3 regions of the Halomonas sp. Cn5-12 genome follow, and region 1 is predicted to be linked to each of the others. Evidence: predicted binding sites of a transcription regulator. Region 1 holds the regulator's gene; each other region holds the start of a gene.
The links. Region 1 encodes LexA, which represses DNA repair genes until DNA is damaged. Its sites were predicted from a motif close to TACTGTNTANNTANACAGTA; they were not measured.
Positions count from the first base shown of each region.

Region 2: a site for LexA is predicted at 1,386-1,405, ahead of recN (DNA repair protein RecN). Genes of this name have one in related genera too.
Region 3: a site for LexA is predicted at 7,149-7,168, ahead of L1249_RS03515 (LexA family protein). Genes of this name have one in related genera too.

Region 1 is NZ_JAKGAY010000001.1:34,030-43,966, forward strand. It holds gene ggt (gamma-glutamyltransferase) at 1-468, opposite strand, end outside; gene ppsA (phosphoenolpyruvate synthase) at 620-3,004, opposite strand; gene ppsR (posphoenolpyruvate synthetase regulatory kinase/phosphorylase PpsR) at 3,241-4,074, shown strand; gene L1249_RS00155 (hypoxanthine-guanine phosphoribosyltransferase) at 4,087-4,665, opposite strand; gene nagZ (beta-N-acetylhexosaminidase) at 4,713-5,723, opposite strand; gene L1249_RS00165 (L,D-transpeptidase) at 5,806-6,321, opposite strand; gene L1249_RS00170 (TetR/AcrR family transcriptional regulator) at 6,299-6,976, opposite strand; gene lexA (transcriptional repressor LexA) at 7,205-7,882, shown strand; gene L1249_RS00180 (energy-coupling factor ABC transporter permease) at 7,904-8,575, opposite strand; gene purU (formyltetrahydrofolate deformylase) at 8,594-9,448, opposite strand; gene L1249_RS00190 (ribonuclease J) at 9,723-9,937, shown strand, end outside.
Region 2 is NZ_JAKGAY010000018.1:18,715-28,651, forward strand. It holds gene recN (DNA repair protein RecN) at 1-1,338, opposite strand, end outside; gene grpE (nucleotide exchange factor GrpE) at 1,538-2,167, shown strand; gene dnaK (molecular chaperone DnaK) at 2,313-4,244, shown strand; gene dnaJ (molecular chaperone DnaJ) at 4,354-5,493, shown strand; gene L1249_RS11100 (DUF2218 domain-containing protein) at 5,682-5,963, shown strand; gene dapB (4-hydroxy-tetrahydrodipicolinate reductase) at 6,078-6,884, shown strand; gene carA (glutamine-hydrolyzing carbamoyl-phosphate synthase small subunit) at 7,276-8,421, shown strand; gene carB (carbamoyl-phosphate synthase large subunit) at 8,497-9,937, shown strand, end outside.
Region 3 is NZ_JAKGAY010000003.1:162,241-172,177, forward strand. It holds gene L1249_RS03470 (ABC-three component system protein) at 1-601, shown strand, start outside; gene L1249_RS03475 (three component ABC system middle component) at 598-1,086, shown strand; gene L1249_RS17655 (DUF3732 domain-containing protein) at 2,331-3,026, shown strand; gene radC (RadC family protein) at 3,210-3,752, opposite strand; gene L1249_RS03490 (lambda exonuclease family protein) at 3,797-4,408, opposite strand; gene L1249_RS03495 (ERF family protein) at 4,453-5,244, opposite strand; gene L1249_RS03500 (hypothetical protein) at 5,285-5,500, opposite strand; gene L1249_RS03505 (DUF932 domain-containing protein) at 5,625-6,593, opposite strand; gene L1249_RS03510 (hypothetical protein) at 6,692-7,030, opposite strand; gene L1249_RS03515 (LexA family protein) at 7,185-7,634, shown strand; gene L1249_RS03520 (hypothetical protein) at 8,372-8,629, shown strand; gene L1249_RS03525 (cysteine hydrolase family protein) at 8,831-9,373, opposite strand; gene L1249_RS03530 (MBL fold metallo-hydrolase) at 9,417-9,937, opposite strand, start outside.

The sequences.
Region 1 (9,937 bases):
ATGGGCCTGTTCCAACATACGCAAGGTACCGGGCACGCCCACCGACAACCCGCTGGCGACCGCTTCCATAAAAGGCAGCGGCTCGCCATCTTCCATAAAGAGCTCGCCGGTTACGGCGGCAGGCGCCGTTTCACGGCCATCATAAGCCTGTACATCAGCACCATCAAAGTGCATCAAAAATGCGCCGCCACCAATCCCACTGGATTGCGGCTCCACCAGAGTTAATACCATTTGTACGGCGACCGCCGCATCAATGGCATTCCCCCCAGCCTTGAGCACCTGATAGCCCGCGTCGGTAGCCAGCGGGTTAGCCGCCGCCACCGCGAAGGAGTCTGCCGCCCATCCCGGCTTCTCCTCAAAGCCTGACCCTACTTCCGGTGTAATGGAGGGTGTTTCGTAACCAAACCCCCAACTCACCATTGGCGCCAGCAGTAAACCAGTGAGTGAGAGCGCCCTTTTTGGCAGCATAACCTTTCTCCTTAAACCGTGTCTCAGACGTGAATCACCAAGGCGTAACCGCCTTTTGAGCGCTCAAGCAATAGCGTAGCCTATAAAACGACTGCGCCCGGCACAATGGCCAGGCGCAAAATAGCAAGCACGCTAATCAAGCTGAAGGAGGCTAAGCAATAGTTTCCCCCGCCAACATGAACCACGTTTCCAGCACTGCATCGGGGTTGAGTGACACGGAGTCAATGCCCTGCTCCATCAACCACTTGGCAAGATCCGGGTGGTCCGAAGGGCCTTGGCCGCAGATCCCCACGTACTTACCTTTCTCTTTACAGGCCTTAATAGCCATGGCCAGCAGCTTTTTCACCGCGGGGTTACGTTCGTCAAACAAGTGCGCCACGATGCCTGAATCCCGATCCAAGCCCAGCGTTAACTGGGTAAGGTCATTCGAGCCAATGGAGAAGCCATCGAAATACTCGAGGAACTCGTCCGCCAATAGCGCGTTGGCAGGCAATTCACACATCATGATGATCTTCAAACCATCAGGGTGCTCATCACCGCCACGCTGCAAACCGTTAGCCGCTAGCAGATCGACTACTTCACGCGCTTCATCCGTGGTGCGCACAAACGGCACCATGATTTCGACGTTGGTCAGCCCCATGTCGTCACGCACACGTTTCAGCGCGCGACATTCGAGCTCGAAACAAGGACGAAATGCCTCGGAGATATAGCGAGAAGCCCCACGGAAACCCAGCATAGGGTTCTCTTCACCGGGCTCGTAGAGCTTACCGCCTATCAGGTTTTCATACTCGTTGGATTTGAAATCCGATAGACGGACAATCACACGCTGTGGATGGAAAGCTGCCGCTAGCGTAGAGATCCCTTCAACTAATTTATCGACGTAAAAGCTCACCGGGTCGGCGTAACCAGCAGTACGTAGATCGATCACCTGCTGAAGATCCGCAGGCAGCGTATCGTACTCAAGCAGCGCTTTCGGGTGCACACCAATCATGCGATTGATGATGAATTCAAGACGCGCCAAGCCAACGCCTGCATGGGGCAAACTAGCGAAACCGAAAGCGCGATCCGGGTTGCCCACGTTCATCATAATTTTAAACGGAATCTCCGGCATGGAATCAACGCTGGACACGTTGCAGTCAAAAGCCAGCAACCCTTCATAAACGTGGCCGGTATCCCCTTCCGCACACGAAACCGTAACGGCAATGCCTTCTTGTAGCTGCGTGGTCGCATCGCCACAGCCAACCACCGCAGGAATGCCCAATTCCCGGGCAATAATCGCCGCGTGGCAGGTACGCCCACCACGGTTAGTCACGATTGCCGAGGCGCGCTTCATGATGGGCTCCCAATCTGGGTCCGTCATGTCGGTGACCAAGATGTCGCCTTCTTGAATTTTGTCCATCTCGTCTGGGCTGAGGACAATCTTAACTGCCCCGCTGCCGATACGCTGGCCAATGGCACGGCCAGTAATCAGCGTGCGCCCTTTCTCACGCAGTTGGAAGCGCTCAAGCTTACCGCCCTCCTGCTGTGACACGACGGTTTCAGGACGCGCTTGAACGATATAGAGCTTGCCGTCATCGCCATCCAATGCCCACTCAATATCCATCGGGCGCTGGTAGTGTTGCTCAATGGTCACTGCTTGACGAGCAAGATCCATCACCTGCTCATCGTTGATGCAGAAGCGGCCACGGTCTTTGAAAGGCACGTCAACGGTTTCAACAGATTTACCGGCGCTGGCATCTTGGCCGTAAACCATCTTGATCAACTTGGACCCTAACGTGCGGCGCAGAACGGCCGGGCGGCCAGCAGCCAGGGTGGGCTTGTGAACATAGAACTCGTCAGGATTGACGGCTCCCTGCACCACGGTTTCGCCCAGCCCCCAAGAGGCCGTGACAAAAACGGCATCACGGTAGCCAGATTCGGTATCCAGGGTAAACATAACGCCTGATGCGCCGGTTTCAGAGCGCACCATCTTTTGAACGCCCGCTGACAGCGCAACATTCTCGTGGGCGTAGCCACGATGCACACGGTAGGAGATGGCGCGATCGTTAAACAGCGAGGCAAACACTTCATGCACCGCATGTTTGATATTGGCAAAACCTTCAATGTTCAAGAAGGTTTCCTGCTGCCCAGCGAAGGAGGCATCGGGAAGGTCTTCCGCCGTGGCGGAGCTGCGCACGGCTACTTTGAGGCTTGGATGTTGCGTTTGGAGCTGTTCGTAGGCATCGCGAAGCGCGGCTTCAAAGCCAGGCGGCAGCGGTGTATCAATGATCCACTGACGAATCGTTTTTCCTGCCTCAGCCAGTGCTTTGACATCATCGACATCTAAACGAGCAAGCTTGTCGTTAATGCGGTCGTTCAGACCTTCGTGAGAGAGAAACTCGCGGTACGCGTGAGCAGTGGTCGCGAAGCCGCCTGGCACCGTGACGCCTACACCCGATAAATTGGAAATCATTTCGCCAAGCGAAGCGTTTTTACCACCCACGCGTTCGACGTCTGCCATACCTAGCTGATCGAACCACAGAATGTACTCTTCCACGCAACCCCCTCGCTTTTAGACTTCGTTACGACCCGTTGGGACGACACTAATAGACGTTGTCACCCTAGCACTGCGGCAGCGTATTCGCCATTGGTCTAACAGCGAAGGGAGTGGAGGATTTTTACAACAAATACACGAAATTAGCGTTTTATGTAGTATCGACTAGGCGTTGTGCTCGTCGTTTGCACAGCACACAATAGCTTATCCATGAACATAGCAGACTGGCGGATCAGGTTATGAAACGAACAGCTTTCTTTATTTCGGATGGCACCGGCATCACCGCAGAAAGCTTAGGGCGCAGTCTCTTAGCGCAGTTCAGTGATGTGGAGATCAATATGCTGACTAAACCGTATATTGATACGGTTGAAAAAGCACAGGCACTGGCACAGATTATCGAATCGACCGCCGTACGCGATGGCTGTAGACCGATTATCATTGATACGATTGTGGATCAACAGATTCGTAACGTTATCCGCCAAGCGTCGGGGTTTAAGGTCGATATTTTTTCGACGTTTCTAGAACCCCTTGAGCAGGAGCTGGAAACGCACTCTTCCTACAGCGTCGGCAGAACACACTCCATCGGTAGCGACGACGTATATATGGATCGCATCCACTCGGTTCACTTTGCACTCGATAACGACGATGGAGCACGCACCCACCAATACGACAAAGCCGATATTATTCTAGTGGGGGTTTCCCGCTGTGGTAAAACGCCGACCTCACTCTACTTGGCGCTGCAGTTCGGCATTCGCGCCGCGAACTATCCGCTCACCGAAGATGACCTGGATGAAGATGGCAGCTTGAAGCTACCCAAAGCGCTGGCACCTCATCGGCACAAGCTGTTTGGCCTTACCATTGATGCACGCCGACTCTCGGCCATTCGTAATGAACGCCGCCCCAATAGCCGCTATAGCTCGATGGATCAGTGCTTACAAGAAGTAGAGCAGGCAGAATCGCTGTACCGGGCAATGCATATTCCGTTTATTGATACGACGCGATTTTCAATAGAAGAGATCTCTACGCGCATGATTGCGGAAACCGGCCTAGCGAGGCGGTTCTCACCCCGCTAGGATTGCGCTAGCTTACATGCCCTTGGGAGCAAAAATTCCAGGGGCATTACGCCAGTAGCCTTTGTAGTCCATACCAAAACCAAACACGTAACGGTCGGCCACTTCTAGGCTGCAGTAATCTGCTTTTAATCCCGGAACGGCTTTGCGGTCGTGCTGCTTGTCGACCAACACTGCGGTAGTCACACTGGCCGCCTGGGCTTCTTTGCAGTATTTCAGAATGGCCGCTAGGGTTGCGCCTTCATCGAGGATGTCGTCAACAATCACTACATGTCGGCCCGCCATGGGAATTTCAGGCGATACGCGCCAGAAAAGCTCACCGCCGCGCAGCTCGTTGCGGTAACGGGTCGCATGTAAATAGTCCACTTCCAGCGGAAAACCAAGACGCGTCAGCAGATGCCCCGTGGTAATGAGCCCGCCATTCATAACGCAGTAAAACACCGGTAGCTTGTCGCCCAAGTCTCGCGTGATCTCTTCCGCCATGCGATCCAACGCTCGCTCAACCTGCTCTTGTGAAATCAGGCAGTCGGCGTTATCCATCAACTCACGCATAGAATCTAACGATTCAAGCGCTTCTTTATCCAACTTGGACATGCTACTTCTCCAAAAACATCTAATAAGAAAACGGTATAAAAATGGAATTAATTCGCTAGCGCTTCGAGCTTGGCATGCGTGCGGCGCCAACGGCCGAGTGCAGCCAGTGCATCCAGTTCAGGCCTAGCACGACCGTAACGCAGCTTGGCAGGCCGTTTATTCAGCACCCCTTGGCAGGCCCCTAGTACCTCAATGGCTGCCGCTCGGTCATTGCAGATCAGCAACATATCGCAGCCAGCGGCCAGCGCCGCTTTGGCACGCTCAGCCGGGCCGCCTGCCTCATGCGCCCCCGTCATGCTTAAATCATCGGAAAAAATACACCCTTTGAACCCCAATGATTCACGCAGCATGCCTAACCAGTTGGGTGAGAACCCTGCAGGGCGAGTATCAAACGCTGAATAAGTCACGTGGGCAGGCATGACACCGTTCAACACACCCGCTAACTCGCGAAACGGCACGAGGTCTCGGGCTTTCAGCTCGGCCAGGGGTCGCTCATCCACTGGCAGCGCAATATGGGAATCCGCCGCCACTCCGCCATGGCCAGGAAAATGCTTACCAACTGCCGCCATGCCAGCTTCATGCAAGCCTTCGATAAAGGCGCGCCCTAGTTGGGCGACATGCTCTGGATCGCTGCTGAAACTACGGTCGCCAATGACGCTGGAGATACCGCTCTCAACATCCAACACTGGCGCAAAACTCATATCCAACCCACAGGCGGCCATTTCCATCCCCAGCAGCCAGCCTGTGTCTTTGGCTAAGGTGAGCCCTGCTACTGGGTCGCTGGCATACAGATCGCCAATTCGCGCCATGGCGGGCAGCTTGGTCACCCCTTTTTTGATCCGCTGGACTCGACCGCCCTCTTGGTCAATACCTAGCAGTAGATCACCACGCACACGACGAATACTGCTGCAGAGCTGCCGCACTTGGTACGCATCTTCGACATTACGGGCGAATAGGATAACGCCGCCCACCGCAGGGTCTTTTAGCAATGTCTTTTCAGCGTTGGATAACTGTGGCCCTTCTAGGTCAAGCATGACCGGGCCAATGGGTTGCGTCATGGGGAGGATCCGACAAAAAGGGCGCCATTTTAGACTAACCGCTTAGCGTGTCAAAATTCTGGCAGGACGCCCGGAAGTGGGCTTAATGCAACCAAACCGGCGTACCGGGTTGGGCGTGTGCAAACAGGTAGTGTAAATCGTGATTTCGCAGGCGGATGCAGCCGTGAGAGGCAGCCACACCCATCGGTTGGTCTTCAGGCGTGCCGTGCAAATAAATGTAGCGCCGCTGGGAGTCCACGTCAGCGCCGCGGTTAACGCCGCGCTCCAGCCCGCAGAGCCACATAATGCGCGTTAGAATCCAGTCTCGCTCAGGGTAATTGGTCGCCAATTCAGGCGAAAATACTTCGCCAGTCCATCGGCGACCACGAAATACCGCATTATCAGGCAAGCCCTTGCCGATAGACGCACGGACATAGTGCCAGCCCAGCGGTGTTTGGCCGCTACCCTCTTGCTGCCCTACGCCAGCAACCCCAGTGGAGATCGTGCACTCATAGTTCACTTCCTTTCCCTGCCACCAGCGCAACCGCTGCCGCTGGGTGTCAATCTCCACCCAACCAGATTGGGAAGGCGGTAATTCAGCTAGCCTGGGCGTTGCCATGGTTTCCCTCTTCAACCGCAGCCGGTAGCGGCGCGTTCATCGCAGCAACAACGACTGGACGTAGCCGCCGCACAAGGTCACGCACCGTCACCTGCTCTTGATAATCCTTTGCAGCAATATCACGCAGGGCATCCAGTCCTGAGAGCGTAAATATCACTGTGCCTAGCATAAAGTGTAGCCGCCAAAAGCGCTCGGCGTCCGGCAGCTCAGGCGTGGCTTTACGCACCAGCTCGGTAAAACGGGTAAATACATCGCCATACTGCTGCTGAATATAGCGACGCAGATGCCCTTGCGCCTGACTGTAGGCTAACCCTAGTAGCCGCATAAATACCTTTAGGCTATTACGTTCGGCGGGCACTGCCAGTACCGTAGTGGCCATGGTCTCTAACAGCACTTCTAGAGGAATAGGCTGGCCTTGATAGTGAGCTTCTAGCTCGTCCAGTGCGGTGTGAAAACGCTCTGAAAATGGATCGAGATAGCGGGAAAACACCGCTTGAATTAGCGCTTTTTTGGAACCAAAGTGGTAGTTCACGGCCGCCAAATTAACCCGGGCCTTGCTGGTGATATTACGCAGCGACGTCTCGGCAAAGCCTCGCTCTGCAAACAGTACCTCTGCAGTATCTAAAATACGCGTTACCGTATCCGATTGGGCCATAGCGCCCTCCAAAAAACAGGTGTTTTAAACATAGCTGAATACTATGTCATAACCCCTGCTGGCTCAATCTCTTATCCAAAGGGTAGTAAGCGTTAACTAAACACTTAACGACTGTCTCGGTTGGGTGTAACTCGTCATGTACTGGACAGAGCAACATACTGTATACTTAAACACATACTGATTAAGCCGACATGTAGCTACTGTCTTTTCACTGTTTTGGAGTTTGGTATGTCGCGTCCACTCACAGCACGTCAGCAGCACGTATTTGATTTTATTGTTAAGACCATGGGTGAGCTTGGCTACCCCCCTACCCGCGCCGAAATTGCCAAAGCGCTGGGATTCCGCTCGCCTAACGCAGCAGAAGAGCATTTGCGTGCGCTCGAGCGCAAAGGCGCTATTCGTATAATTCGCAATACATCACGAGGCATCCGCTTACCTAACCAGGAGCCGCAGGAGCTTACTGAAACGCCAGCGGCTGCAGCACCTGCTACTAATGAGCCGCTGCCCAATGGGCTTCCTGTGATTGGTGAGGTCGCCGCTGGCAGCCCTATCCTTGCGGCTGAACATATTGACCGTTACTGCCCGCTGCCCGCTGAGTACTTCACGCCTAAAGCAGATTACCTGCTACGGGTGCGCGGCCTATCCATGAAAGATGTAGGCATTCTTGAAGGCGACCTTCTGGCCGTGCATCGCACTGACCGCGTTCGCGATGGGCAAATTGTCGTGGCACGATTAGAAGACGAAGTAACGGTCAAGCGTTTTAAACGCCAAGGGCATCAAGTAACACTGATTGCCGAGAACGCAGATTTCGCACCAATTGAGATCGACCTACGCACTCAGCAGCTTGATATTGAAGGCGTGGGTGTTGGTGTTATTCGCGGTGGTAATGGGCAAGCGCTTGGCTAGTTGCCCAACCTGTAAGGCAGGCTACTGCAAGTCGATATAGCGGTGGTCATTAAAGGTGGCCACCCAGCTTGGGTGGTACACTAGTAAAATACTCAGCAGCATACCGGTTATAAATGCCTCTGACGGCATCAGTAACGGTAAAAAGCGGGCATACTCTTGGGCGAGATAGACGGCCTCGGGATCAGTGCCCGCTACGATAATCAGCGCAACAGCAGATAGCCCTCCCCCTAAGGTCGCCAAGGCCGTTCCAAAAAAGCCACAAGCAAATAAAAACACCATCAAATTATCAGGCAACCGACGGTCAACGATTCGCCATACAAAACCGGTCACGGTCGCAGGCACAATACCTGTCACCAGCATATTTGCCCCCATTAGCGACCAATCGTTTCTGCCAATAGCCACCATGGCGACATTAATCATCACATTGCTGATCAACGCCAGCGGCATTTTAAAGACTAGCGTCATCAGCACCGTAAACACCAAGTGAAGCGTTAACCAGTCCACCGCTTGCGCACGCAATTGCCACATCAACATGATGGCCAACGTAGCTGCCATCCAGCGGTGCTGAAGCGCTGTATCCTCAAGCAGTGGCCGCCAGGGGCGCAGGCATAAGCACCAGACGATGACACCCAACGATAAAAGCCACGTCATCACGAGTGCCCACGGTGCCAATACGCTTTGTGCAAACGACATAGCGCCCCCTTCTGCCGATTAGCTAAAAACGACCGTTTTGTTGCCGTGAATTAGCACGCGATCTTCTAGGTGCCAACGCAGCCCCCGCGCCAATACCGCTTTTTCCACATCGCGACCAAAACGTACCAAATCAGTAGGCGTGTGACAGTGGCTGACCCGGTGAATGTCCTGCTCAATTATGGGGCCTGCATCCAGCTCTTCTGTCACATAGTGGCAAGTTGCCCCAATCAGTTTCACGCCCCGCTCATAGGCTTGATGATACGGCTTGGCACCCGCAAAGGAAGGCAAGAAGCTGTGATGAATGTTAATCACGCGTCCTGCATACCGTTCGCAAAGCGAAGGCGGCAGAATTTGCATATAGCGTGCCAGCACTATGCAGTCAGCGCGGGCAGCATCAATCTGCTCCTGCACCTGTTCAAAAGCCGTTTGTTTATTAGCCGGGTCAACTGGTACATGATGATAAGGGATGCCATACCATTCAGTCAGCGAGCGCATATCATCGTGATTAGAGATAACGCCGACAATATCGCAATCCAACTCACCTGCCTGCCAGCGGTAGAGAAGGTCCACCAAACAGTGGGATTCCCGAGACACCATCAACACCACACGGCGGCGCTTTTGGGTATCCACCAGCGACCACTGCATATCAAATTCAGCCGCCACCGGCTCAAACGACGTGCGCAGTGCTTCCGCCGACATACCCAGAGAATCCGCCAGAATCTCGTAACGCATAAAAAAGCGGCCAGTCTCTAAGTCAGAGTGCTGGCTGGCTTCGGTAATTGAGCCGCCTTGTTGAGCAATAAAACTTGAGACACGCGCCACGATGCCCACTTGATCTGGGCAGGAAACAACTAAACGATAGTAATGAGACATAACAAACACTCTTAACGTATTTAACGGCACGCTCGCCAAGCACCTGCCTACCAGCAGGTAAACCACATTAGCGGCGGTAGTGTACCGTAAGCACGATGAGGAAGCATCGTGGTCAGGTGCCGCGATGATTGTTACCCGCCCCCCGCTTCCCGTATAGTTAAGGAATTACTTTCTAGGCTTTTCATAACTGATGCATCCATCCCGCGTTCAACTTCGTCCCCGTCGTCGCCCGCCCCTGCGCCTACTCCCGCTAGGTGGATGTGGTGAAATTGGAATGAATCTTACGCTGTATGGATACGACGACCAGTGGATCGCCGTAGATTGCGGCATGATGATTCGCCAAGACCTGCCCAACTCGCCCCTGCAAGTACCTAATACCGATACCCTAGAGGCACTGAAGATCACACCTAAGGCGCTGTTTATCACCCATGGTCATGAAGATCATATTGGTGCGGTGGCGTGGCTATGGCCCAAATGGGGTTGCCCTAT
Region 2 (9,937 bases), on a different contig from region 1:
CGCCGCTACCACCTGAATGGCCAGGCTGATGCGCGACAGCTCGCCGCCGGAAGCGACTTTAGTGAGCGGCCGGGCGGGTTGGCCCGGGTTGGCGCTGATCAGGAATTGCACATGGTCCAAGCCCTCGGGGGAAGGTGTTTCGCGCGGGGTGACGTCCACGTCGAAACGTGCTTTGCCCATGGCCAGGAAGGCCAACTGCTGCTGCACCTCTTTGCCCAAGCGAACAGCAGCCTTTTGGCGTGCTTCGGTGAGCTGCTTGGCCTCGCTGCGGTAAAGCTCGCGGTACTCGGCCACTTGACTGCTGAGGGCTTCTAGATCGTCATCGCTGGCTTCGAGCTGCGCCACCTCTTGTTTGAGTTGGGCATGCAGCGCGCAAATCTCTTCGGGAGCGACGTGGTGCTTACGGGCAATGCGGTGTACGTCGCCCATGCGCTCCTCGACCCACGCCAGTCGCTCTGGGTCCAGTTCGGTGGTGCTGGCCAATCGGTGCAGCTCGCTAGCGGCTTCTTCGACTTGAATTCGGGCATCGCTCAACATGGTGAGCGTATTGGCCAGCGTGCCTTTGTCGCTGCCGGGCAGCGCGCTTAAGTGGGCGTAGGCTTGGTTGAGAAGCGACAGCGCGCCCCCTTCATCGCTTTCGCAGCAGTCGGCGGCAAACTGGGTTTCACGTAGGGTCTCTTCGGCGTGGGCCAGGGTGTGCTGCTCCTCTTCCAAGGTTTGCAGCTCACCTTCGGCAAGGCCCAACTGGTCCAGCTCCTCGACTTGATAGCGCAGTAGTTGGCGTTTGGCCTCGACTTCGCTGCCCTCTTCACTGAGTTTTTTCAGCAGACGGCGGGCACTGCGCCACTCGCGGAACGTCTCGGCGAGCTGCTGGCTGCGTTCGCGAAGCCCGGCGTAGTCATCCAGTAGCGCCAAGTGCGTCTCTTCCCGCATCAAGGCTTGGTGGGCATGCTGGCCATGAATCTGAATCAGCTGTTCACCCAGAGATTTCAAATCGGCAATGGTCGCTGGGTGGCCATTGATCCACGCCTTGGAGCGCCCGTTGGCAGTAACCACGCGACGCAAGAGGCACTCATCGGCAGGCAGCTCGCGGGCGTCGAGCCACTCGGCTGCTGCGGGCAGGTGCTGGATATCGAAACGGGCGGAGAGGTCGGTTCGCTCGCAGCCGTGGCGCACGCTACCCGCATCGGCGCGCTCGCCCAGGCAGAGCCCCAGAGCACCCAGCAGAATGGATTTACCCGCCCCGGTTTCCCCCGTAATGGCGGTCATGCCACGGGTGAGGTCGAGTTCGAGACGATCAACGATCGCATAGTCTTGGATCGCTAGCTGCGTAAGCATAAGGCCTCCTGAGGCGGTGCGGCACAGAAGCTGGATACTTATCCAATAATTGTTGTTTTATACAGTAGTCGATCACTCACTTCAATGCCCCTCTTGAGATGGCTTTGATGGCCCCCATATAGGCTGCATACGTGGTTAACACCCGCTACTTACCTCAGGTGGCCGCCACCGGCACCATTACTTATTCCAGGAGCAAGGCATGGCAAAAGAACCGCAAACCCCGTTGGAAGATGAGCTGGCACGCCAAGAGCAGGAAGCAGAGGTCACCGACCAGTCTGCCGAAGAGCGGTTGGTGGAAGGCGAACTGGAAGGGCTGATCGATGACGATGCACCGCTGAAAGATAGCGCTGGTAGCCCCGAAGCCGACGTGCTGGCCGCTCAGGTAGAAGAGCTCGAGCAGAGCCTGGCGGAAGCCAAAGACCAAGCGCTGCGGGCTGCTGCCGAAGCTCAGAACGTTCGCCGCCGGGCGGAGCAAGAAGCCGAAAAGGCGCGCAAGTTTGCCCTAGAGAAGTTTGTCAAAGAGCTACTGCCCGTGGTGGATAGCTTGGAGAAAGCGCTGGAAAGCATGCAGGACGATGCGTCCGAGGCGCATCGCGAAGGTGTCTCCATGACCCTCAAGATGCAGCTCGACGTGCTGAGCAAGTTTGGCGTCGAAAGCATCGAGCCTCAGGGCGAGCCCTTCGATCCGCAGGTGCATGAAGCCATGGCGATGGTACCGAACCCAGAGCTCGACCCCAACACCGTGATGGATGTGATGCAGAAAGGCTATCTGTTGAACGGCCGCCTCGTGCGTCCTGCCATGGTCGTGGTCAGCCAAAAAGCGAATTAAGCCGCGTTGACGCATTGCCGCAAAAAAAGCCCTTGAAATGCGGCAAGCGGCCCCCAAATAAAGGTCAACCCCGCGGGATAAGCCCGCAACTTGTTTAAAGAACAAATTTTTTAGTTTTGTAACAACTGAATTCGAGGTTTTTACTATGGGACGCATTATTGGTATCGACCTGGGCACCACTAACTCTTGTGTGGCCGTGCTCGATGGTGACAGCGCTAAAGTCATTGAAAACGCCGAAGGCGGTCGTACCACGCCTTCTATCATTGCCTACACCGACGACGGTGAAATCCTGGTAGGCCAGGCCGCCAAGCGCCAGGCCGTGACTAACCCGGAAAACACTCTTTACGCCATCAAGCGTCTGATTGGCCGTCGCTTCAAAGACGACGTCGTTCAAAAAGACATCAAGATGGTGCCCTACAAAATCGCCGAAGCCGACAACGGTGACGCGTGGGTAGAAGTAAAAGGCAAAAAAATGGCACCGCCGCAGGTGAGTGCGGAAGTGCTGAAGAAGATGAAGAAAACCGCCGAAGATTATCTCGGCGAAGCGGTCACCGAAGCGGTCATCACCGTACCGGCCTACTTCAACGACAGCCAGCGTCAGGCTACTAAAGATGCAGGCCGCATTGCCGGTCTAGACGTCAAGCGTATCATCAACGAGCCGACCGCTGCTGCTCTGGCCTACGGCATGGACAAAGCCCGTGGCGACAAAACCATCGCAGTCTACGACTTGGGTGGTGGTACCTTCGATATTTCCATCATCGAAGTCGCCGACGTGGATGGCGAAACGCAGTTCGAAGTATTGGCAACCAACGGTGACACCTTCCTGGGTGGTGAAGATTTCGACCTCGCGCTGATCAACTATCTGGTCGATCAGTTCAAGTCGGACAGCGGTATCGATTTGTCTGGTGACAATCTGGCCATGCAGCGTCTGAAAGAAGCCGCCGAGAAAGCCAAAATCGAGCTTTCCAGCGCCCAGCAGACCGATGTGAACTTGCCGTACATCACCGCCGACAACACTGGCCCGAAACACCTCAACGTGAAGGTGACTCGTGCCAAACTGGAGTCGCTGGTCGAAGACCTGGTACAGCGTTCGCTCGAGCCGTGCAAAATGGCGCTGAAAGATGCAGGCTTATCCGCTTCTGAAATCGACGAAGTGATCCTGGTCGGCGGTCAGACCCGCATGCCGTTGGTTCAGAAGAAAGCGGCAGACTTCTTCGGTAAAGAAGCCCGTAAAGACGTGAACCCGGATGAAGCGGTTGCCGTGGGCGCTGCGATTCAGGGCGGTGTATTGGGTGGCGACGTAAAAGACGTTCTGCTGCTTGACGTTACCCCGCTGACCCTGGGTATCGAAACCCTGGGTGGCGTGATGACGCCGCTGATCGACAAGAACACCACCATCCCGACCAAGAAGACGCAAACCTTCTCGACCGCGGATGACAACCAGACCGCCGTGACCATTCACGTCGTTCAAGGTGAGCGTAAGCAAGTGTCGCAGAACAAGTCGCTGGGTCGCTTCGACCTCGCCGACATTCCGCCGGCACCGCGCGGTGTGCCGCAGATCGAAGTGGCGTTCGACCTCGATGCCAACGGTATTCTGAACGTGTCTGCCAAAGACAAGGCGACCGGCAAAGAGCAGTCCATCGTCATCAAGGCGTCTAGCGGCCTCTCCGATGAAGAGATCGAGCAAATGGTGCGTGATGCCGAAGCCCACGCGGACGAAGACAAAAAGTTCGAAGCGCTGGTGCAGCTGCGTAACCAAGCGGACGGCATGATTCACGCCACCCGTAAGACCGTTCAAGAAGCGGGCGATAAGGCCACCGATGACGAGAAACAGGCCATCGAAACCGCCATCGCCGAACTGGAAGAAGCGGTGAAAACCGATGACCAGGACGACATCCAGAAGAAACTGGATGCGCTGACCGAAGTCTCCGGCCAGCTGGCGCAAAAGATGTACGCCGAACAGGCAGAAGCGGCCCAGGCGGGTGGTGAAGGTGCTGAAGAAGCCAACACCAAGCAGGACGATGACGTGGTTGACGCCGAGTACGAAGAAGTCAACGACGACAAGAAGAAGCAGTAACCCACCTCTTTCTGCCAAGGAAAGCGGTGACGCGGGAGGCAACTCCCGCGTTGCTGTTTCCGCGGCCGAGACGCCTATAGTGTGTAGCTAACCAGGAGGCGTAGGACCCATGTCCAAACGCGATTATTACGAAGTCCTGGGTGTCGAAAAAGGGGCCGATCAGAAAGAGATCAAAAAGGCCTATCGCCGTCTGGCGCAAAAATTCCACCCTGATCGAAACCCGGACGATACCTCCGCAGCGGAAAAATTCCGCGAAGTGTCGGAAGCTTACGAAGTTCTGAGCGATGGTGAGAAGCGCGCGGCCTACGACCAGTTCGGCCATGCCGGTGTGGACGGCCAGGGCGGCGGCTTCGGTGGCGGCGGCGCTGGCGATTTCAGCGATATCTTCGGCGATGTGTTTGGCGATATCTTCGGTGGCGGCGGTGGCCGTCGTCGTGGGCCCAACGCACCTGCACGGGGTTCCGACCTGCGCTACAACCTAGAGCTGGATCTAGAGAGCGCAGTGGCGGGCACCACGGTGGATATTCGCGTCCCGCGTCATATTGAGTGTGACCGCTGTGACGGTGGCGGCGCCGAGCCGGGCTCCACCAAAGAGACCTGCCCGACCTGTCATGGTCACGGCCAAGTACGCATGCAGCAGGGCTTCTTTGCGGTTCAGCAAACCTGCCCGACCTGTCACGGCAGTGGCCAGCACATCAAAGTGCCGTGCCACAAATGTAACGGCGAAGGGCGCGTGCGCGAAACCCGCACCCTCTCGGTGAAGATTCCGCCGGGTGTGGATACGGGAGACCGTATTCGTCTCAACGGCGAAGGCGAGAGCGGCGTGAACGGTGGCCCGGCGGGCGATCTGTACGTTCAGGTGTCCATTAAGCCGCACCACATCTTCAAGCGTGACGGTAAGCACCTGCAGTGCGACGTGCCGATCAACTTTGTTGATGCAGCGTTAGGTGGCGAGCTGGAAGTGCCCACGCTAGATGGTCGCGTGAAGCTGAAGATCCCGCCGGAAACCCAAACCGGCAAACTCTTCCGCCTGCGCGGCAAAGGCGTGAAGCCGGTACGCGGCGGTGCCCCCGGCGACCTGCTGTGCAAAGTAGTGTTGGAAACGCCCGTCAACCTCAACGACGAGCAGAAAGACCTGCTTCGCCAGCTGCAAAAGAGCTTTGATGACAGCAATAGTCATAGCCACTCGCCGAAGAAGACTGGCTTCTTCGATAGCGTGAAGAAGTTCTTTGAAGAGATGAAGCCGTAAGGTCTTTATCTATTTCATGCAGTTTGTGTAGCAACGCTAAAAACCAGCATCCATTGGGTGCTGGTTTTTTGTTGCATGTAGCTAGGTGGCTGCACCGTTGCAACGAATTCTCATTCAACGCTTGGCTCTTATCGCGGTGGGGATTAGGCTAGTGGGTGCTCACCCGCCACCTATATGGAGAGATCTCTATGCCTTTATCCCGAGCAGAAATTGCCACCCCATCCGGCGCGCGGTTGATCAACCGCCTGTGTAAACACTGGGCGCATAAGCTTGAGGTGGAGCACAGTGAGCAGGACGCCAAGATCGTGTTTGCCAGCGGTACTTGCCTGATGCACGCCGAACCTGATCGGCTACTGGTCTCCATCGAAACCCTGGAAGAAGAGCACTTGGACCAGCTAGAGGGCGTGGTCGAGAGCCATCTAATGCGTATGGCGAAAGACGAGTCGCTGGAGATTGTCTGGGAGAATTGAAAGTGCATGAAGGGCGCTGCCGTTAGCGCCGCATCGCTAAGGGTGGTCTGCTATAATCGCGGCCACCTTTTTTGTTTCTAGTTGATGCCAAATAGCGCACGCGTAGGAGTTTCCATGACCCGAATTGCCATTGTAGGCGTAGCTGGCCGCATGGGCCGCACGTTAGTTAACGCTGTTGAGCAACAGGCTGATGCCTCGCTTGCAGGCGGTATTGTGGAGCCGGGCAGCTCCCTGGCGGGCGTAGATATCGGCGAGCTGGCAGGTGTGGGTAAGCGTGGTGTGGCCGCCGTGGATTCGCTCGACGCCATTGTGGATGACTTCGACGTGCTGATCGACTTCACTGCGCCCCAAGTCACCTTGGCGAATCTGGCATTCTGCGCTGAGCACGGTAAGTGCATCGTGATCGGCACCACCGGTATGAACGATGAAGAGCTGGCCGAGCTAGATAGCTACCGCGATAAGGTGGCCATGGTGTTTGCTCCCAACATGAGCGTGGGCGTGAACCTGACGCTCAAGCTACTGGAAACGGCGGCCAAGGCGCTGGGTGATGAAGGCTACGATATTGAGGTGATTGAGTCCCACCACCGCTATAAAGTCGATGCGCCTTCCGGCACGGCCATTAAAATGGGTGAAGTGGTGGCCGAAAGTTTGGGCCGTACCTTGAAAGAGCACGGCGTGTTTGAGCGGGTTGGGCAGTGCGGCCCGCGTACCGATAAAGAGATCGGCTTCGCTACCGTGCGGGCGGGCGATATCGTCGGTGAGCACACGGTGATGTTCGCCACCGAAGGCGAGCGCATCGAAATCACTCATAAAGCTTCCAGCCGTATGACCTTCGCCAAAGGGGCCGTGCGGGCGGCACGCTGGGTGGCCGCTCAGCCGCATGGCCGTTATGACATGCAGGACGTGCTGGCGCTGAGCTGAGCCGTGGGCTTGTGTTAGACCAAGGTCGGCATAAAGCGCTGGCCCTGATGCGCTAAATGCTGTAACATTCCAAAAATTTTGGCCCAGTGGCTGCAAAGAGCAGCAAAATATCTACAGTGAAGAGCTGTAGAGAGAGCAGAGAGAGCACCGCGCTTGTTGCACTGGCCGTTAAGTGGGAAAAGTAGTCAGCTAAATGCTGCGCCATGGCTAACACCGTTATGAAGGCCAAGGAAAGAGAACAACAAGCGGGATGAAACCGATTTTTTATTATCGGCTTCGTCCCGCTTTTTTACGACCCGACGTTTGCACGCAAACGCCGACAACCGGATCGCCGAGCCTGCGCCCACAGGCTCCCACCAGCATGGGAGAACTTGTCTTGAATAACCCCGCATTGAGCAAACCCGCGATATTGGCCCTGGAAGATGGCAGTGTGTTTCATGGAACTGCCATTGGCGCGGATGGAGTCACAAGCGGTGAGGTGGTGTTCAATACAGCCATGACCGGCTACCAGGAAATCCTCACCGACCCCTCTTACACCCGCCAAATCGTCACCCTGACTTACCCGCACATCGGCAACACTGGCATTAACTCTGAAGATGTAGAGTCCGCCTCGATTGCGGCAGCTGGCTTGGTAATTCGCGATCTCCCCCTGCTGGCCAGTAGCTTCCGTTCTGAGCAAACCCTCTCTGATTACCTGAAAAGCCACAACGTGCTGGGTATTGCGGATATCGATACCCGCCGCCTGACGCGTATTTTGCGCGATAAAGGTGCCCAGAACGGTGCGATTCTGGCGGGTGTCGATGCAGAAGGTGAGGATGCCGTCGAGCGGGCGCTGGCGGCGGCGAAGGCATTTCCGGGCTTGAAGGGCATGGATTTAGCCAAGGAAGTCTCCTGCAAAGAGGCTTACGAGTGGTCGGAAGGCGAGTGGGCCTTGGGCGAAGGCTATGCGGATGCGAGCCAGGGCGAGCGCCCTTACCATGTGGTCGCGTTTGATTACGGCGTGAAGTTCAACATCCTGCGTATGCTGGCGGCGCGCGGCTGCCGCTTGACCGTGGTGCCGGCGCAAACGCCTGCGGCAGAGGTGCTGGCGATGAACCCGGATGGCGTGTTCCTGGCTAACGGCCCCGGCGACCCCGAGCCCTGTGACTACGCCATCAAAGCGATCCAGGAAGTGTTGGAAACCGACACGCCGGTGTTCGGCATTTGCTTGGGCCACCAGCTGCTGGCGCTGGCCTCCGGTGCCAAAACCGTCAAGATGGGCCACGGCCACCATGGTGCTAACCATCCGGTACAAGACCTAGATACCGGCACGGTGATGATCACCAGCCAGAACCATGGCTTTGCCGCCGATGAAGCCTCCCTGCCCAGCAACGTACGTGCCACGCACCGCTCGCTGTTCGATGGCACCCTGCAGGGCATTGAGCGTACCGACCGCCCGGCGTTTAGCTTTCAGGGCCACCCGGAAGCCAGCCCTGGCCCGCGCGATGTAGCGCCGCTATTTGATCGCTTTATCGCCATGATGCAGGCGCGCCGCTAAGTTAGCCACGCTGCCTCTCATTGCCTAGTTACGCCGTTTTGATGCTCATCGTCACCACTTTTTGCGGGAACCGTTATGCCTAAGCGTACCGATATCAATAGCATTCTTATCATTGGCGCTGGTCCGATTGTCATCGGCCAGGCCTGCGAATTCGACTACTCTGGCGCTCAGGCGTGTAAAGCGCTGCGCGAAGAGGGTTACCGGGTTATTTTGGTCAACTCTAATCCGGCCACCATCATGACCGACCCGGCCATGGCCGATGCCACCTACATCGAGCCGATTACCTGGCAGGCGGTTGAGAAAATTATCGAAGTCGAGCGCCCGGACGCCATTCTCCCCACCATGGGCGGCCAAACCGCGCTGAACTGTGCGCTGGATCTTGAAAAACATGGCGTACTTGCTAAGTACAGTGTTGAGATGATCGGCGCCAACGCCGACGCCATTAATATGGCGGAAGACCGCGACCTGTTCGACCAAGCCATGAAGCGCATTGGCCTGGAGTGCCCGAAAGCCAAAGTGGCGCACACCATGGACGAGGCGTGGGAAATTCAGGCAGAGCTAGGTTTCCCAACAATTATTCGTCCTTCCTACACCATGGGTGGCTCTGGCGGCGGTGTGGCGTACAACAAGGAAGAGTTCGAAGAGATCTGTACCCGCGGTTTCGAGCTTTCCAATAACCACGAGCTGCTGATTGATGAGTCGCTGCTGGGTTGGAAAGAGTACGAAATGGAAGTGGTGCGCGACAAAAACGATAACTGCATTATCGTTTGCGCCATCGAGAACTTCGACCCCATGGGCGTCCACACCGGCGACTCCATCACTGTCGCGCCGGCACAAACGCTGACCGATAAAGAGTACCAGATCATGCGGGACGCGAGCCTCGCGGTACTGCGTGAAATCGGCGTGGAAACCGGCGGCTCCAACGTGCAGTTTGGTATGGACCCGAAAACCGGTCGTCTGGTCGTGATCGAGATGAACCCGCGTGTGTCGCGCTCGTCGGCGCTGGCATCGAAGGCCACCGGTTTCCCGATTGCTAAAATCGCCGCGAAGCTGGCGGTGGGTTACACCCTTGACGAGCTGCAGAACGATATTACTGGCGGTCAAACACCAGCGTCGTTTGAGCCGTCCATCGACTATGTCGTGACCAAAATTCCGCGCTTTACGTTCGAGAAATTCCCCCAAGCGAACGACCGCCTGACCACCCAGATGAAGTCGGTGGGTGAAGTGATGGCGATTGGCCGCACGTTCCAAGAGTCGCTGCAAAAAGCGCTGCGCGGTATGGAAACCGGTAACGACGGCCTCGACCCGATCATTACCGAGTTCACCGATGAAACGATGGCCCAGATTAAGGGCGAGCTGCAGGCCGCGGGTGCCGAGCGTATCTTCTTTGTGGCTGATGCTATGCGCGCTGGTATGAGCGTGGAAGAGATCTTTGCGCTGACCAACATCGACCGCTGGTTCCTGGTGCAAATGGAAGACCTGATTCTCACCGAAGCCGCCGTGTCCAAGCGCGCCC
Region 3 (9,937 bases), on a different contig from region 1:
GACTGACGCCGTGATAAAGCAGTTGACACACGCACGGCCGGAAGGAATTTTCGGTTACGAGGTATCGGACAAGCTCTCCAACTTTGCCGAGGAATATAAAGCGGACAACCTTCCCATCACCTTTCGGGGAAAACAGCACGCAGGCGAGATTGATATTGAGGAAGATCCTCGCTTGTTCGTGGCGCAACTCCGCGAGATCGGCCTCTCCTCCAGCCGGATCAGAAGCGCTGTCCTAGATTACTATCGCGCGTTTGAGCAGCGATCCGCTTGGGCACGCGAGAACCTGCTGGTGTCAGGAGAAGTCGAGGAATACGAAGATCGTCTTGCTGACGAGTGGAATCGCTACAAGGATGTCGTCTTCGAAAAGTTGGCAGACGATAGCGCCGAGAACGCGCTTCGTGAAGCCGGCGCGACCCTCTATAACTGGGCGGAGTTCGAGACAGGAAAGCTCGAATCCTTACGCATCCGCGCCCGGGTTACTGAGCCTTATGTCCTCCGCGGAAGCTTCCATATTTTGGCCGATGCCACGCCCAAGCCTAGGGTCTACTGGCACCCCGGATTTCTTGATCGTCTTAGCAAAGTACTCGGAGTGGCCTCATGAAGCAATGGAACCTGCGCCCTGTCGAGATTCGGAATCTGTTCAACCCAGCCTTCTGCGGTTTGGTACTGTACCGTGCCCTCTCTAGTTACGAGGAACAAGATACTCGCGGGATGCCTTTCTCCCTTTCTCTGCTGGTACTGCCATTGTGCCTACACAAGGATTCGCGAGAAGTCCTTGCAGACAGTCCGCGTAGTTATCTCCTCAAGATCACGGAAAAGAACCAGCAGATTACACTGGGGTTCGCTGACCGAGTGACGCAGATGTTGCCTTATGTCTTCGAGGGTTTCGGTTTGCTCATGGAACGGGGGTGCATCGTAGTTGGGGATGACGGTCGCATTCAGACCGTGCCCAACAAAGTGCGCAAGACCGTCCGGGGAACTGACGAGACCGTTTCTTGCCAGAAAGTAGCACGGATCTTGGGACGGGAATTCGCACGCATTGCCGATCCGGTGACCGTTTACACGACTTTTGGGATTCGTCCATGAAGATTAGCTCTATCCATATCTACAGCCACGACGGTCAACGCCGGGATCTCCGGTTTAGGGTCGAAGGGCTCAATGTCATCACCGGACGCTCATCTACCGGCAAGTCCGCACTCTCCGAGATCATTGAGTATTGCATGGGCCGCTCCTCATTCAATGTTCCCGAAGGCGTAATTCGCGACAAAGTGGCATGGTTCGCCGTGGTCTATCAGTTCGAGAAAGAGCAGGTTCTAGTGGCTAAGCCGAGCCCACCTAGCGTAGGAGCCAGTTGCAGCATGGCGATGCTCCGACGTGGTACTCAGTTACAGACGCCTGCGTTCAAGGATTTGGTGGCCAACGTTGATGACGATAGCGTTGTGGAATTGCTGTCGCGTTTACTCGGTATTCGCGAGAACCGCACAGATGTCGCGCTTGAACACAGCCGCGACAGTTACGACGCGAACGTCAAGCACACGTTCTACTATCTGTTCCAGAAGCAAGGGCTGATAGCCAACAAGGATCAGCTTTTCTATCGCCAGAACGAGCCGTACCAGCCTCAGGCAATCCGCGACACTCTGCCGATCCTGCTCGGCGTCTCTTCCGGCGACCGCTATGAACTGGAATCTCGTCTACGCACAGCCCAGCGGGACCTTAGGATTAACAGCAAGCAGTTGGAACAGGCGAGCAACGCTATCGACACATCGCACGAGCAGGCCATTGGCCTCTATTCGGAAGCCAGAAGCGTCGGTGTCATTAGAGGCGGGGAGAGCACGAATGGAAGCGGGATCATCGAGGCGCTGAGGTCTGCGCTGGCGTGGAAGCCCGAAATGGTACCCGACGACGACGGCAGCCGGATTTCGCTCTTGGAAGAAGATCTAAGCCAGTTGCGTCAGGATCGACGCGACACTCAATCGAGGATCGACGCGGCACGACAGTTTGCCAAGCGGGCGGGTGGCTACGAGAATGAGGCAGCCGAGCAATTGGATCGACTGGCGTCGATCAAGGCTTTGCCGAAAAACCCAGACAACGGTGAATGGCAATGGCCGTTCAGCGAACGAAACCTAGCGATGGAGTCTCCAATCGCGGCGGCCTTGCTCGGCGAGTTAAAGTCGCTTGACAGCGAATTGCGCATCGCTACCGGCCAGCGTCCAAAGCTCGAATCCTACCTTTCCGAACTGACGAGCAAAGTGGACGAGATAGCGGGCGCCATAAAGCAGAAGGAAACAGAGCTATCTGCGGCGATCTCGGCTAACGAGGTCATATCTCAAATGGGCTCTCGTAATAATGCGGCAGCACGCGTGGTTGGTCGCATCAGCCTGTTCCTAGAGACGCTTCTGCCGAACGCAGAACTTGCTCGGTTGGAAGCACAGAATCGTCGTCTTGACAACAAGGTTAAGCAGCTTGAAGACCAGATTGGCGCGGATGACAGCAACGAGCGCTTAGCCTCGATTCTCAACACTATCTCCGTAAATCTGTCACGTTATATACAAAAGTTCAACGCCGAGTTCAGTCCTTACCCCGCTCGGTTAAACCTGCCACAGTTGACTATAATTTTCGATCGCCCAGAACGCCCGGTTCCGATGGCGCGGACTGGAGGCGGCGAAAATCATTTGGCCTACCACCTATCGGCACTGCTTGCGCTACATCTTTTCGCCGCAAAGAATAACCGGCCAATACCTCGATTCCTGCTGATCGATCAGCCTACTCAGGTCTATTTTCCATCTGAGCAGGTCTATAACGACGCCGATGGATCAATACAGAAGACAGAGGCCGACGCCGACCTAGATGCAGTGCGCCGACTGTTTGAACTATTGCTAAAGTTCACTCAGGAGGAAGTCCCCGGTTTCCAACTGATCATCACCGAGCACGCGAACCTTCGTGACCAATGGTTTCAAGAATCGTTGGTCGAAGAGCCTTGGACAAAGCCTCCGGCGCTGGTTCCAGAAGAGTGGCAAAGCACATGATTTGCGCAATATGTCAGCTAAGAAGGCATAAAAAAATAATGCAGCGACAAGGCGCAGAATGCGGCGTTATATCAGAGAGTACTAAAAGGCAGCTTCTGGCCGTTTGCCGTCTTAACCAAAAAAAAGATTGCATCATTTCAGGAGCTGCCCAGTGAGGCAGCTCTATTTCATTCAAGCAGATGTTTACAAATACCCCATTTCCGCAAATGACTTACACCCATCACTACCCACCACCACATGATCAATCACCCGAATATCCATCAAGCCAAGCGCTTCCTTTAAGCGCTCGGTAATACGCCGATCCGCATCACTAGGCTCAGGATCGCCACTAGGGTGGTTATGAACGAGGATGACTGCAGCGGCGTTGTAAGCGAGTGCCGCTTTCAAAACTTCTCTTGGGTACACGCTGGCTGAATCAATAGTGCCGCGAAACAGCTCTTCAAAGCGGATGACACGGTGTTGGCTATCGAGGAACAGCACGCTGAACACCTCGTACTCATAGTCCTGAAGCAGGAGCTGCAGGTGCTCAAACGCTTGCGAGGGCTGTGAGATCTTGCGGCCTTTGGCGAGCTTGCGGCGTGCGAACCGCTTGGCCATGGTAATGATGTCGGTTTCTGTGACTGGTGACGTGACTAAGTAAGTGCCCGCCACTTCACCGGCTTTGAGTTTGCTATGGGGCATGATGACCTCCAAAAAATAAAGATGCCGGGGTGGTGGCCCCGGCATCTATGTCGTTAATAGTGGATGTGTATTGTGGTTCAGTAGGCAAGTCACGCCGCCATCACTTGGCTGATACGCCGTTCCATCTCTTCATGGAACGCGTCAACCCGCTTGGCAATCGTGCCGATCAAAGCCTCGTCTCGGTAAGCGCGTTTCACAAACAGCGGCATTCCGGGCCAGTAGCTCACAAAGTCGATCCATTCCCGTTCGCTAACCCATAGCCCACCTTGGCATTGAGGCACGTGTTCGTCGGGTATTTCCCCGCTGAGCAGCACCTCAATTTGGAACTTAGGCAGCTTGGTTTTGATCTCCAGCAGGCCGTTTGTCCCAATCAAGCTATCCGGTGAATAGCCCACGTCGTGGTTGAGGATCAGGCCCACTTCTCTAGGCTTCGGTGCGCCGGTGATATCGCGATACAGCGAGCGGGCGACGCTCTCTAGCTCCTGTCCCCGCTTGGTGTGGGCATTGCCTTGAAACGGCTCGGCCAGCTCACCGGTCATGCGCTCGCCGATCAACTGGTGCATGTAGGTAATGGCTCCAGTCCCCAACCCGCCGGGGCCTTTGCCATTCACCAGCAATGCCTTGAGTTCCGACATAGTGACGCGCCCAAGACGCGCCGCCAGCCACTCTGGCGAGCCTTGTGGCATGGTGAGTATCTGCATACAAGCTTCCTGTAGGCGATGAGATGAGTGGTCGGGCTGAGCCGCTATTTCACGGCTCGTTTGGTGAGGGATGCGCGGAGTTTGTCGAAGTCCGCCTGAGGCACCTGAACCGCAGCGCCGTATTTGCCGCTGAACCACTCTTGTGTGGTGGCTGGGCACTGGCTGATCAAACGCTGAATCTGCCCCGCCTGAAAGGCCGTAACCCTCTTTACAGCTGCTCGTGTGCTGGTCTGGCCGTTATCGTCTTGCCCGCGTGTGGTGATGTTGAGCAAGGCGCACAGCACATAGCGCTTGCCATAACTGGTGGACGATCCAAAGGCCTGGACGGCATTTTTGTTACCGCTCATGTCCGCAGGTAGGAGCATGCTGGTCTCTTCCCGGTGGCCGTCCTTGTGCATCAGCACGCCCGTTACTTGGATACCGCGTTCCTGGGTCTGAATACGGAAGCTCACCGCGAAGCCGTGTTTTTGTAGGATGGGGCGAACGGTATCGACGATATCCTCCAGCGTGGCATAGCAACCGTTGTTGGTTTGCCCACGCTCTTCAATGCTGGGCAACTCTGTCTGCATCGCTGCCATAGCAGCGCTGTAGGCCATCATGGCCTGGCGGTCCATCACGCGCTCCTGCATTTGCAGTAGGCGCTCCATCTTGTCGATATCGACGTCAGGGTTAAGCGCCGCGCGCTCGATCACCTGAATAATCGCCGTGCTATCAGCCGTAGGATGCGCTTCTAGCGCCGCTGAGCTTGGGGAATGCTGAACGTTGGCGTCTGCTTGAATGGAAGGTACTGAGCCTTTTTGGGGAGACGCATTTACTACATGAGTACGCTGTGCCATAGGGCACCTCCTTTTACGTGAAGAGGGAAATGCGGGCTGGTCAGCCCTGTTCATGGGGTGCGTCATTAACGAGCGCAGGAACGTCAGGTAAGTGACGCGCAATGTCAGCGGGATCGATACGCTCCAGGCGTATCTCCGCGCGATAGAACTCGCCCTGGGCGCACACCAGCGACGTTGCGTTATGGGCGTCGTGTTCTAGCAGTTGTTTGGTGATTCGAGTGAGCGCCATTTCAATGGCGTCGGAAATAAAGCTCATGCGGGTACCTCTCGGCATAAGCCCCACAGCAAAACGCCCAGCCTTTTCAGGGGCTGGGCGTCTATGCCGTGAGGGTTAGGATGATCATTAGGTGAATCGCTGGTGGGAATGGGCGTATGGATAGTTAAGACACCAGTTGTAGGGCGGCATCCAAAGCCTCTTGCTTGAGCTGTGCCCCCTGACCAAACCAGGCTGAGTCTATACGGGTATCGTTACTGCGTGCGCGCTTGTCGTGATCAACGTATTCCGTGACCGCATTGAGCAATCCCCAAGCCGTGTCTTTGGCCGTCACCAAGTGAGACCCCCGACCTTCGCCGTGATAGAGTTTCTGCACCTTAATCAGCGCTCGGTAGTTGGGCAGTTTGGAGGGATCGTCCAGCGGCTTCTCGGCCCCACAAATCACCGACTGAAGATACTGCTGCGCTTCCTGCCGAGTGATTTTACGCTCCGCTAGGGTTTTCATCCGGTACATGAAGTCATTCCACTGAGACACCGAAATACCCAGCTGACGCTTCACGGCACGCGGATCAAACTCTGAACGATGCGGCACCTTCACCGCTTGCGACGTCCCATCGACGGCAATTTGCAGCGTGTTGTTGCACACCACCCGTACCGTGGTGGGTGTTGCCATGGTGGCAAGGGTGCCATCGCAGGAAGTGGCCAACAGCAGGTAGTCATTGACCTCATCCTGACCTTTGAGCGACGTGCTTAAGCCGCTACGGGCTAACGCCCAGAACTTACGTCCGCCTTTCAGTACGCCAGCGGTTTCTAGCTCATACCCGGCGTACTCAGTCAGATCACGGTAAAACTCCAAAATCTCTTCGGGCTGCACCACCTTATAGCGCTGCGACACCACCGAGAGCGGTGCTTTGGTATCTGAGCGGTAGAGCACCTTCTGCTCAGGGAACGAGTGAATGCTGCCAAGGTGACTAGCCCCTTCGGCAATAAAGCGCACCGGCGCTTCTTCGATATGCCAGTTCATACCGGCCTGTTGCTGCCAGACCTCTAGCGGTTGATGACGAGACAACTGTTGCCCCAGGCCATGCCAAGGGGTGTCGCCAACGTAAGCCATGTGTTCAACGAGATGTGCCATGAGTCATTCTCCAGACATAAAAAAAGCGCTGACCAAAGGCCAGCGCGCGAAAGTGAATAGGCGGATCATTCGCCCCACACAGGGCGAACAACGATAGGTTAAGCGTTAGGTGCTAAAGGCGGGTAGGCGTCGCGGTAGGTGCAGCCGCAAGACAAGCATAACCACGGTGTCCCGCTGCCAACTGGCAGCCATTGTTCAAACAATGAAGTGGCGATGCGCGAGCCGGTTTGACCACCGGCCACGGCACCCATCATGGCGGCAGGCAATTTTGCTAGCGGAAAGCGAGTCACAGTTAGCGGCAGTGGGCCTGTGATGGCTGTCGCTCGCCATGCACCAATAGCACCGCCGATCAAGGTGCTGCCCACCACGCTCACGCGTTGGGCTGTATCCAGGTTCAGCAGGCGCGTAGATGCACAACGCTTACAGGGTAGGGACATATTGAAGCTCCTATGCAGCGGAAAAGGTTCCAGTGGGGTGGATGCATAGGAGTGATATAGGTCTGAAATTAGTTGGGATACGCCGATGTGGTATTGCGTTAATTGAGTACTTTACAGATACTGTTTTTATATACAGCTATCAATGGAGGTGCCCATGACGTTATCAGTGACATTACTAGGACAAGCAGGCGCTTTGACAGTGTCGGAGCCCTTACCGCTCTATACCTGTGCCGTGCGCGCAGGTTTTCCATCGCCCGCAGATGACCACTTAGATACCGATCTTGATCTTCACCGCTATGTGGTGAAGCGACCTGCTGCAACGTATTTCGTACGTTCTGAAGGAGACTCCATGATTGGTGACGGGATTCACCATGGGGATTTGCTGGTGGTGGATCGCAGCCTCGAAGCCTTACCAGGTCGCATTATCGTCATTTGTGTTGATGGTGAGCTCACAGTAAAGCGCCTTGAGCGAGTAGGGCAGAGGACTTATCTACGGGCAAGTAATCCTGCTTACCCTCCCATTCCCCTAGATGGTCGTGAGTCGCACGTCTGGGGCGTCGTGACCCATGTGCTTCACAGCTTTCCAGGGGCAACGCTGCAATGATGGCCCTGATCGATTGCAACAATTTTACATACGAATGCTAGTGTATGACGAATACAAAATACTGTGATAACTATTGACATTGGAATAAGCCTGCCCTAAGTTTCTTTCCAGAAATAGACAAGGAAGTGGGCTAGCCGCTCACGGCCAGAGGACCCCCAGGCCCGCCCCTGGGAGGAAGAATGTCCGCTCTGATTACCAATGAAAGAGGGTAAAGAGAGTGGCTGTACCTTTTACAGCGATTCGGTGAGTCACGGCTTATAAAAGCTATCAAAGACCTGCCAGGTAACAGGAAACCCTATCCCTTAAACGTAGCCCGAGTTCTTGGGGTTCAGCTCCCAAAGCCCTGTGATCTCCCCAACCTTAAGGCAAACCTCAGAACCGATAGAGAGGTGCGATTAGGTCTTCGATCTATTCGGGGCCTGTTGGCGTCTCTCGGGAATATTCAAAACCAGAAAAGTGATGAGGCGAAATAGGGAAAATGCAAGAGGCGGACATTCGGTTGCTGTTTGATTGCGGAAAGCTGAAGTCAGTAATGGTCACCAGAGCGCCCCTGGTTGAAGGCTGGTGCCTGCAATTTTCGCGAAAGGGTGGCGGCTGTGAAGCGCTCGACTCTCAAAGAGTAAGTCCGCGAACTTTTAAGACTCTGGATGTGGCATTTCTGGCTGCAAGCCGGATTGGGTTTAGGGAAGCCACAATAGCTGGCTGACTCAGGCAATCGATCAATCAAGGACTTCAGTATGGCGATGCTCGAAAGAGTCAGTATTACGCCTATGGCTCTCGATACCGACAAGGGTTCTCAGGAGATTTCTTGGGTTCCGGTCAGTCGCTCAAAGCCAGTGCCAAAGGTGCCACACATATTCTTCGATGACGGAGAGCCTTGGCTCGCGGCCAATGCTTATGCACTCCACAAGTTAGATTCCGTTGTAGGAAGCGATATCAAAACGGTGGCCTCAAACACGGGAACCTCTGCACTCAACAACAGCGGTCGTTTTTAAGGGCCCGCCAATATAGATGGGTTCACTCTATCAACCAGTGGATCAGCGTGATGGAAGAAGGCATTCAGTATCCGTTCTAAGCGAGTTAGCGATGAATCCGCGTCGAACGATACCATTGAAACGACCGGCTAGAAATGCTTCTAGCCGGTCGGCGTTCAGTTTACGGGAGCAACCACCCGACAGATACGAAGAGCAGGATCCTCACAGGTAATCCCGGGTGGACTGGACACTCGCATAGGCAAACCCAAGAGCCGCCATAGCCGTGGCATGAACCTGTGCCGCAGGCACCTTCACACCGTTGAACTCCAGATCCATCGTGGCGCAGGCATCTTCCAGCACCGTGACCTTGTAACCGAAGTCCGAGGCCGCACGGCTGGTAGCCTCAATGCACATATGGCTCATGGCGCCAATCACTACTACTTCCTCAATGTCGTTGGTATCCAGCAGTTCTTTCAGGTTGGTCTTCAGGAATGAGTTGGGATAGTTCTTGAGAATGACCGGCTCCTCACCTTTCGGTGCCACGGACTCGTGGATGTTGATGCCATCTGAACCCGGTGTGAATACAGGCGCGTTGGGGTCCGGGAACTCGTGGTGAATATGCACCAGCAGGTCTTTGTTCTGACGCGCTGACTCTATCACCTGTGCAGCCTTGGCGGCTGCCTGTTCAATGTTCACCAGCGGCAGCTTGCCGGAGGCAAAGTACTCATTCTGTATATCGACAACAATAACGGCTCGCTTGCTCATTAGACTGTTCCTCATTTGGTCATTTATTTCAGGTGTGCTCTGGTCAGAAAGAAAGACTCTCACCATCCGCCGGGATCAAAACCTGCTCATCAATCCCCTCGTGCTGAACGAACTCCGCCAACTCCTCGCGGCTCAGGGTCATATGGTTCACGGCGTCCATGTGCACGGCGACAATGTCCGCGTCCGGCAAAGCGCGGTGAACGCGAAGGGTATCTTCTTTGCCCATGATGATCGGGTCGCCCTCAAAGCCGTTAAACTCCGCAGCGCCGGCATTCAGTACAACAACATCCGGCTGGAAGCGCTCCAGCGACTGCACCACCTCATCACGCCACACGGTATCGCCGACCACGTACGTGGTTTCTCGCCCCTCGGCTTCAAAAACCACACCCATTACTTCACCGAGCGCCTTGGACAGTTCGGGAACGGCATAGAGGGTATCGGAGCCGTGCTGCCCGCCCGTTTTATGGAGCGTCACGCCCCGAAACTCAGCTACATCGTCCAGAATGCGTACATCCTTGAAACCTTGTGAACGAATGATCTCGGCGTCGGCTGTATTCTGAACGA